3 regions of the Thalassotalea psychrophila genome follow, and region 2 is predicted to be linked to each of the others. Evidence: predicted binding sites of a transcription regulator. Region 2 holds the regulator's gene; each other region holds the start of a gene.
The links. The regulator FNR, encoded in region 2, switches genes on or off when oxygen is low (the NO sensors DNR and NnrR bind a similar motif). The targets are predictions, from matches to a motif close to TTGATCTAGATCAA.
Positions count from the first base shown of each region.

Region 1: a site for FNR is predicted at 1,491-1,504, ahead of RGQ13_RS00125 (OmpW/AlkL family protein). Genes of this name have one in related genera too.
Region 3: a site for FNR is predicted at 1,332-1,345, ahead of hemN (oxygen-independent coproporphyrinogen III oxidase). Genes of this name have one in related genera too.

Region 1 covers NZ_CP134145.1:28,151-31,442, reverse strand. Annotated here, with positions in the region: gene aroE (shikimate dehydrogenase) at 1-605, opposite strand, end outside; gene RGQ13_RS00125 (OmpW/AlkL family protein) at 741-1,421, opposite strand; gene RGQ13_RS00120 (DUF3413 domain-containing protein) at 1,548-3,292, shown strand, end outside.
Region 2 covers NZ_CP134145.1:2,233,359-2,236,650, forward strand. Annotated here, with positions in the region: gene ttcA (tRNA 2-thiocytidine(32) synthetase TtcA) at 1-524, opposite strand, end outside; gene uspE (universal stress protein UspE) at 630-1,550, opposite strand; gene fnr (fumarate/nitrate reduction transcriptional regulator Fnr) at 1,714-2,436, opposite strand; gene RGQ13_RS09065 (sulfite exporter TauE/SafE family protein) at 2,479-3,147, opposite strand; gene ccoS (cbb3-type cytochrome oxidase assembly protein CcoS) at 3,154-3,292, opposite strand, start outside.
Region 3 covers NZ_CP134145.1:39,362-42,653, reverse strand. Annotated here, with positions in the region: gene hemN (oxygen-independent coproporphyrinogen III oxidase) at 1-1,247, opposite strand, end outside; gene RGQ13_RS00180 (TraR/DksA family transcriptional regulator) at 1,393-1,704, opposite strand; gene RGQ13_RS00175 (DUF2489 domain-containing protein) at 1,720-2,220, opposite strand; gene yihI (Der GTPase-activating protein YihI) at 2,229-2,801, opposite strand.

The DNA.
Region 1 (3,292 bases), 2.2 Mb from region 2:
CATGTAGAACTTAAATCAGGTAAATTTGCCGATAAGCTTGCTGAAGTTGCATTTATGACAACATCAAACGTTGCTTTGGCAGTTTCTGCATAGCTAATTGCAGTTATTTTTTGATCGGTAAAACGAGCAGCAAGTTGTTCTGCTTTCTCTGTTGTTCTATTTACAATAACTATCTGCTTGGGATTTTCAGCTAATAAGGGAAGAATAACGCCACGAGCAGCACCACCGGCTCCCATTAATAGTATGGTTTTATTGGTAAGTTGAACTTGATGATTTTTTAAATCATTTACTAAGCCAACACCATCTGTGTTATCGCCTTTGATAGTTCTTTCACTAAAAATCAGAGTATTAACAGCACCTGCTGCTTTGGCGCGTTCGGTGAGTTGATCACACATCTGCATTGCTTGCTCTTTAAATGGAGCTGTAACATTGGCCCCCTTTCCTCCAGCGAGAATAAACTTATTAACGCTTTCTTCAAACTCCGCGCTAGTTGATAAACACTTATCATAATGAATGGCTTGCTTAGTTTGCTGAGCAAACATTTGATGAATGATTGGGGATTTGGATTGGGCAATTGGGTTGCCATAAACTAGAAATTTATCCATAAGGAAACAGTGCAAAGATATTTGTTATTAGGTTAACCAATCTTTCGGTAAAAGTAAAAAGCCACTTATACTTTGATAGAAGCACAAAGTATAAGTGGCAAAGCCTTTAAATTACTCCCAGGAATAATTTAATCATTAAAACTTATAACCCAGCATTACAGAAAACACCATTGGATCAACATCAACTTCAGCTTTACCAATACTGTCACCGCCAACATCGAAAGTAGCGTCAGTGCCAATATCAATGTAACGCGCTGATGCATTAATATGCCATTTTTCGTTTAGTTGGTAATCTGCACCAACTTGTAATGCAAAGCCGAAAGAACCATCTAATTCAAGATCACTTAAACCAAGGCTTTCTGGGCCTGACTTAAATTCTTCATCGAAGAAAATAGTGTAGTTAAGACCAGCACCAACATATGGTTTTAAGTTTGTACCGGTTTCAAAGTAATAAAGCGCACTTACAGTAGGAGGCAAATGAGATACTTCGCCTAAAGTAGCGCCATCTACACCTAAAACAGCATTAGGATCATGAATAGTTACTTCATGAGTAAATGGTGTTGCAGCTAAAACCTCAACAGCCCAGTTACTATCAAAAAAATATACGAAATTAAGGCCTAATTGAGTGTTATCATCTACACTGATTGACATGGTTGAATCAGCACCTCCTAATAATACAGCTGACTTACCTTCGTCAGGGCTAACCATGGTTACACCACCACGGATCACAAAGTCTCCTGCTTCGTAAGATGCCGCTACTACTGCGTTACTAGCTAATAAAGATACGAGTGCTAAACTAATTAAATTCTTTTTCATGGCCTTTGCCTTACATGTTAATATTGTTAAGATTTGTAAAGAATTGTAACCACAAAAAAAGTAGGGTTATTGATCTAAAACAAATTATTTTTGATACTAGACAAAAGATAATAAAATAAATAATTTATGAATAATTTCCAAACAAATAATGTTAAAAGCTGGTTAAACAGATACTTAATCGTTAACTTTATAATTACACTCTTCATCGCCTTAAGGTATTTAGCACCGCATCCTTATCCAGATAGTGTAATTTCAACCATATTTTTATTTACCTATAGCGTTGCTCATTTAGGTTTATTAGCACTATTACTTACTGGTCTATTACATTTACTAGCTAGAATAATAAAGCACTATGTAGCAATACGATTTATCGCGATTATTCTCGTATCTTTAGCATTATCACTGTTACTTGCCGATACCTTTGTATATCAACAATATCGTTTTCATTTTAACGGTATTGTTTTTGAATTAATGGTTGAGGGCGGAACTGAAATATTCAGTTTTTCATGGCAATTATGGACTTTAATTGGCTTAATTATATTGGCATTTTTTGCGGCACAAATATTCTTAAGTGAAATGCTTCGTAATAAATTTGTAAGAACGCAGTTTTCATTGAAAACGCCGTTAAAGGTATGGTTAGTGTTTTTATTGTTAGGTCATGGCATTCATACCTGGGCAGATGCAAAATTTGAGAAAAACATTACCCAACAAGCTCGTTATTTACCTATTTCATTTCCGTTAACAGCGAAAGGCTTTATGGCCAAATTTGGTGTGGTTAATATAGAAGCACAAAAACAACAGGCCTTGTTGAAACAAAAAAAGGTAAAGTCAGCAATTAATTACCCGTTAAGTGCGATGCAGTGTGAACCAGTTGAACAACAAAAAAACATTTTGATGATCACATTGGATTCTTGGCGTAGCGATATGATGGATGCCAAAATGACACCAACTATTCAAAGTATTGCTGATAAAGGAACACATTTTAAGCAGCACTATAGTGGCAGTAATAATACTCGTCACGGCATGTTCAGCTTGTTTTACGCCATTCCTGGCCATTACTGGCAACCTATTCTGGATACTCAAAACTCTCCGGTGTTAATGGATGTGATTAAAGAGCAAAGCTACGATATTGGTATTTTTGCCAGTGCAAAATTAACGAGCCCTGAATTTGATCAAACACTATTTAGTAATGTTGAAAATCTTCGAACTCATTCTAAGGGAGATAAACCGTTTGAACGGGATATGGATATCACTAAAGATTTTATTCAATGGCACAAAAACAAAAGTAATACGAAACCATTTTTTGCCTTTATGCTTTATGATGCTGCGCATGGTTTTTCTATACCTAAAGATTTTGAACGTAAATATACGCCTTCTCTAGATGAGATTAATTATATGGCCTTGAATGATGATTATGACTCAGGGCCATTCTTAAACTTATATAAAAATTCGATCAACTTTATTGATCTGCAAATTCAACAAGTAATTGAACAATTAGGTGATGACATAAATAATACCATCATAATTATTACTGGTGATCACGGTAAAGAATTTAATGATAGTAAAAAAGGTTTTTGGGGACACAACTCAAACTATTCAAGATACCAAACTCAGGTCCCGTTGATAATTCATTGGCCAGATGCTCCGAAAAGCTTTTATCAATCTCAAACTAGCCATTATGATATTGCCCCAACGTTACTCACCGATGCGCTTGGTTGTAGTAACAATAGTAATGAATACAGTAGTGGTCAGTCATTATTTACCAAACAACAGCATAGCTGGTTAATTTTTGGCCGTGATGGTTATTACGCAATAAAAGATAACCAGCAACTAAATGAGCTAGATCGTTTAGGCAATTTCACAATTTTTGA
Region 2 (3,292 bases):
GTTTTGCCATTAAAGAACATGTTCAATAATAGGGTCTCAATCATGTCATCGCGGTGATGACCTAATGCTATTTTGGTTACATGTAGCCTTTTTGCTGTACTGTATAAAATCCCTCTACGTAAGCGTGAACAGAGGCTGCAGGTGGTTTTCCCTTCAGGGATTTTATCCATAACAATAGAGTAAGTGTCTTCTTCTATAATGTGGTATTCGACACCTAACTCTTCAAGGTAATTAGGTAAAATATGTTCAGGAAATCCAGGTTGTTTTTGATCTAAGTTAACTGCAACGATATCAAAATGAATTGGCGCAGAAGCTTTAAGCTTTAGCAAAATATCCAACATGGTATAACTATCGGCACCACCAGATAAACACACCATAACCTTGTCACCATCTTCAATCATGTTGTAATCACTGATAGCTTTACCGACGTGATGGCGAAAACGTTTTTCAAGTTTTGCTTGCTGCTGCTTGGCAATTTTAACGTCAGTTTCGTTTAATAACTGATTGGGAGTCTGTAGTGACATGTTGCGTACCGTTTAGTTAACTTTAGGCGCGCATTATACCTAAGCTCCATTATCCTTAAAAGCTTTAATAAAAGCGTATATAAGGATTATTAAAGCTAAATAGTATTATTTAAGGAAAGGCGATTGGTAGCCGTCAGGCTTTAATGCCAATAAATCACAGTTGAGCCTGTCTATTACATGTTCTGCTGTATTACCAATAAGTACAGCAGACAGACCTGTACGGCCAATTGTGCCTAAAATCACTAATTCAGCATCTATTTGTTTAGCGACCTTTTCAATAACATCTTCTGGTAGACCTTCTTCAACGTGTAAATACTGCTCGGCCATGTCAAATTTGTCACCATGTGCTTTCATTACATCCACATGGTGCTGTTTCATTGCATCATTATATTCATTGGCATCAAACTCTGGAATTTCTATAGCAATGTTTATTGGTGTACCTGGATATGAATTAACAAAATGCACATCCGCATTTATCAGTTCAGCTAGATTGATTGCTTCTTCAGAAATTTTGTTATTCAACGATTGATGCTCTTCTTCTTCGCTGCCAGCATTCACAGCAGCTAAGATGTGGCCGTTATCAGGCCATGTATGTTCTTTTACTAACAGCAATGGTACCCAACACTTACGAATAAGATGCCAGTCGGTAGGAGTAAATATTACTGATTGTAAGGTAGGGTGTGCGTGTGTGCTTTTAATGACAACATCAAAATTATTATCTCTTACTTCAGCTAAAATAGCTTCAAAAGGTCGATTATGCCAAATAACCTTCGTTTGAATATCACAATCAAAATCTTCAATTAAATCAGTTAACCAATTTTCTCTACCTTTAACCACAGTTTCACGCATAGCTTCACGTTCTTCACCAGATAGCATTGTAGTCATTTCATAGGAAAAATCATAAATAGATAAAAAGGCGGTGACTTTAGCTCCGGAATGTTTAGCTAAGGTACATGCCCTTGCTAATGCTTTTTGTTCTTCCGTTGTAGGGTCAATAACGACTAATATATTCTGATAACTTTCCATACGTTCACCAATATAAAAATAATTAAGCTGATATAAGCTTAATATGATCTGGCGATTGTTACAAATATGTTATTAAAATTTATTGGAAGTTTATTAATACGTTGATTTAAATCAAAAAATCTATTTGGTATAAATCAACGCATAAATAGGTAGGTAGATGGGATTACTTGGTATAACCGGCCAGCTCAAATAAGCCGTCTTTATCTAGAATTGTAATGAATTTATTCTCGACCTTGATCAAGCCTTCTTTTTGAAAGCGTGTCATTAAACGAGAAATTGTTTCAATGGTTAAACCAATATAGTTACCAATTTCACTACGAGTCATTGGTAAGTTAAATTCAACTGAAGATAAATGACGATTACCTAACCTACGGCCATAGTTAGCAAGAAACGTTGCTAACTTCTCTTCAGCATTTTTTCGATTTAATAACAGCAACATTTCACTATTACATTGTATTTCATTACTCATTAAGCTCATCATCTGAGCTTTAAGTTTAGGGATTTTGCTTGATAGAGTATCAAGTACTTCAAAAGGTATTTCACATACCATTGATGTTTCTAATGCTTTAGCAAAGCTAGGATGGCTCTTCAGTGAAAGGGCGTCAAATCCCATTAAATCACCGGCTAAATGAAAACCAGTAATTTGCTCTTCACCTTGCTCAGAAATAATAAATGTTTTAAACGTACCTGATCTAATTGCATAAAGGGTTTGCAATTGTTCGCCCGCTTTAAAGATTTGGGTGTTTTTTTGAATTGGTTTTTTGCGTTGAATAATATCATCAAGTAAGTTCAACTCTGTTTCATTTAAACTAAATGGTAAACAAAGTTCACTGATACTACAGTTCTGACATTTAATGTTATTTGCAATAGGTATTATTTGCGGCATATTTCTTTACAATCTACTTCCAATGTTAATAGCGGAAGGGTACTAGAATATTTGTTCTAGAGCAATAAATAACGAGTATGAACCGTAAAAAATAAGTAAAATAGCTGTTAATTTACGAATTTGATCAGAGCGTAACATTTGGGTTACAAATTTGAAGCCAGATGCCAAAGTAAGCAAAGCAGGTAATGTACCTAAGCCAAAAGCTAACATGATTAATGCACCGTTGTACCAAGAAGCGCTAGCGATAGACCAAGTTAGCGTTGAGTAAACTAATCCACACGGTAACCATCCCCATACCATCCCCAAAAATAATGACTGTTTTACATTAGTTACCGGTATAAACTTTTTGCTTAGTGGCTGTAAATATTTCCATAGAACTTTACCTATATTTTCAACCTTTGCTAATGCAAATGACCATTTAGCAATATAAAGCCCTAAAAATATCACAAATAATGCGGCTATAACCTTTAACCATAATATAGGAAAACCAAGTGATTTAGCCGCTAACGAACCCGTAAAACCAGCAATAGCACCAGCAACTGCATAAGAGAATATACGGCCAAAGTTGTACGCTAAAATAAGGGGGATATTGGCTTTAGATTTGTCTGCGATTGATGCAGTAAGCATTGTCGTAATGCCTCCACACATGGCAACGCAATGGCCTGCGCCGGCAATGCCAATGAAAAATGCGGATAAAAAATCTAATTCCATAGAATGTTAATGATCAACTTTGTTTGATTTATCATCATTAGGTGATGAGGGTTTACTTTGTTCGATATTTGCATCATCGTCAAACAAAATACTCATCCCTTGCTTTTCTAAATCGTCAAATTGTTCTGTTTTAACTGCCCAAAAA
Region 3 (3,292 bases), 2.2 Mb from region 2:
TCGGCTACAACAATTTCATCAACACTATTAGTTAATAAATCATCATTAATAAACGTCTGTAAGCTCTGTAAATCTTCAGCAAAGTATTCATTAAAGTTAATTTCAAATTGCTGTTCAATTAGATTTTTTGACAAGCTAAAGTTACACATCAGTTCTTTAATCACTGTAGCTCTGATCACATCGTCTTTTGTAGTCACAATGCCTTTTTCTAGTGCATGACCCTTTTCATCAACAGCTTGGTAATATTCTTTTAAAGTTTTACTATTTTGGCTAAAACTTTGGCCTATAGCACTTATAGAAGATACACCCATGGCAAGTAAATCGCAGTCTCCTAATGTAGTATAACCTTGGAAATTACGGTGCAGTTTACCTGCTTTTTGCGCTATAGATAATTCATCAGTTGGTTTGGCAAAGTGATCCATTCCAATAAAGTCATAACCAAGATCTATTAAAGATTCTATTGCGAACTGCATAATGGCAAATTTTTGATCTGCATTAGGCATCCATTCGTCTCTTATTTTTCGTTGTGCGGCAAAACGACTTGGCATATGCGCATAACTAAATAAGGAAATTCTATCTGGATCCATAATTTTTACCGCAGCAATAGTATTAGCGAACGTTTCAGGACTCTGGTGCGGCAGGCCATATATCAAGTCAATGTTTACTGAATTAAAACCAATCGCTTTTGCGTGATGTATTAAGTCCGTCACAAACTCTGTACTCTGCTCTCTGTTTATTGCTTTTTGAACTTTTGGATCAACATCTTGAACACCAATGCTTAAACGATTAAAGCCTTCAGCGTATAAGTGGTCTACTATGTCTAAATCAATTTCTCTAGGATCAACTTCTATTCCTAGTTCTGCCGTATCGGTAAAGTTAAACGATGATTTAAGCTTGTTTACTAATCGACTAATTTGAGTTTTGGTTAAAAATGTTGGTGTACCGCCACCCCAGTGTAATTGCTTAACTTGATGGTCTTCAAATAATTTGGCGCGAGAATCGATCTCTTTGAACAAATAGTTAAGGTATTCGTCTGCTTTTCCACGATGACGAGTGACAATTTTATTACAACCACAGTAGTAACAAAGGCTATGGCAAAAAGGAATGTGGACATACAGAGACAGGTCATTTGTAGCTGAATTACTTACAGCTTCAACTAAATCACCATCAGTAAACTCTTCGTTAAACTCTAATGCTGTAGGGTACGATGTATAACGTGGTCCGCTTACATTATATTTGGCTAACAATTCTGGGGAAAACATTTGAGATGACATTACAACAACCTTTCTATACTAATGCTGATTAGTATAGAAAGATCTAATTAACAGGTATTGATCAAGCGCAATGTTTTAGCATTCAATTAACAATTGAATGCTAAGCAATTGGTTTATACTAATCTGCACATTGAATGCATTTAGTCGCTGCAGGTTGAACTTTTAAGCGACCAATAGCTATGTCATCACCGCATTGGGCACAAACTCCATATGAGCCGTCTTCTATACGGGTAATTGCATTTGAGAGTTGCTGAATTTCAATTTTTGCTTCCGACTCTAGTGCATTAAGTACTTCATCATTTTCACGTTCACAAGCTTGCTCAGCCCAGTCAGCTGCGCGCCCGTCGGCAAAATCACCATGAATTGAATTTACACGTGCCTGTAAGGCAATAATGCGTTGAGTAAAGTCTGCTTTTAGCTGTTCAGACATAATTCTGCCTCGCTTCTATTTTTTTTGTTGGTTTAGCTCTTTTTGCAGTGATTTAACATAGGGTAGTAAATCTGCTACATCGGTATATACAGCAGGCTCTAATTCTTGTTCAATTCCCATACGTTCAAGATCTAACGCTAACCTATCTTTCTTTGATAGTTGTTTGCGCGCATCAAGGATCGGCATATGACTAATTTGGCTGTATAACTTAAATATAGCAGGAAATTTTGATTTTAACTCTTCACTGTATTGAGGTAATGATTCCATCAATACAGAGAGACGCCAACAGCCTTCAGATATTTCACATTGTTTTTCAGAAATAGCCTTTGTTATCAGAACTATAGAGTCAACAGCTTTCAAATCCCGGATAATTTGTTTTTGCTTGTGATCTGCCTCAATTAGCTTGGTATTTAACGTTTGACTGCGTAATTTAAACATTAAAAACGCAGCATAACTCGCTAAAGCTAAAAGCACTAAAGAAGCAAAAATCAGCAATAATATGGCACTAACAGACACTATAAAACTTACTCTTTAAACTCAGAAAAATCAGTTTCGTCTAATTTATCCCAAAGTTTATCTTCAGAATCTTCGTCTTCATATTCTTCATCATCATCTTCTGTTTCTATGCCCAAAGCAGCTAAAAGCTCTTCGTAGCGATCAAAACTAGCAGATAAGGTTTGTGCCTCTTGTTCCGTTAATTCTTCACCAGCTTCCGCTCTAGCGGCTAATATTTGCAATTCTTCATTGTCTTCAATAGCAAATAATTCTTTTTCTAATGCTTCTATTTCAGTGTTATCAACTTCAACGTCTTTGATAGCTGCAATTGGTTGCTGAACAGCTTTGGTTTTAGGCTTAGTTTGTTTAACTGGCGTAGAGGCTACACCAAGATCAATAGGTTTTTTACTGCCAATACGTGGATCTTTATCCTTCACATCATCTGGTTGGCTAGTTTTAACAAAAGCGACTTGTTGACGTGTTCCTGCTTTGTTGCCCGAGGTTTTACGCGTTCTTGGCTCTTTCTCTTCGATAATATTCTTGTTTGGTTCGCTTATACTTCTAGCGCGACCTGGCTTGCGAGATTTTTTAGTTCTGCTCATAATGTTCTTAAATAAATAGTAATTAAGTCTATTTTACGCGATCTATCGCTAAAACTGTTAGTTTTTGTTCAATAAACTGACAATTTATAACAAGATTTCTAATGATTACTTTTTTTATGAACAAAACAAAATTCTTACCATCCCTGGAAATTTTGCATATAGCTCTTTCCTGAGCAAAAAAAACGACAGTCATATGACTATCGCTCTTCGACAAATACTTTTGTCACTGTTCTGGTTAATCCAGCCCTGAACCTATCCTTGAAATACTATCCCTATATTTTAATCGTTTCCATACATTGTTTTTTATTTTCGGTCTTCCTGACACCTTATTTACTATCCATAACCCCCGAAGGGTAAATCATCCAATGATAAATAATCTTCCTGATTAACTTAATAATCCATTAAGTATATCCCTGTAGCATCCTTACCAAATTTCCACTTCTTGATTTCTAATAAGCTACATCCTGTAACTGTTATAAAGTTTAAACCTT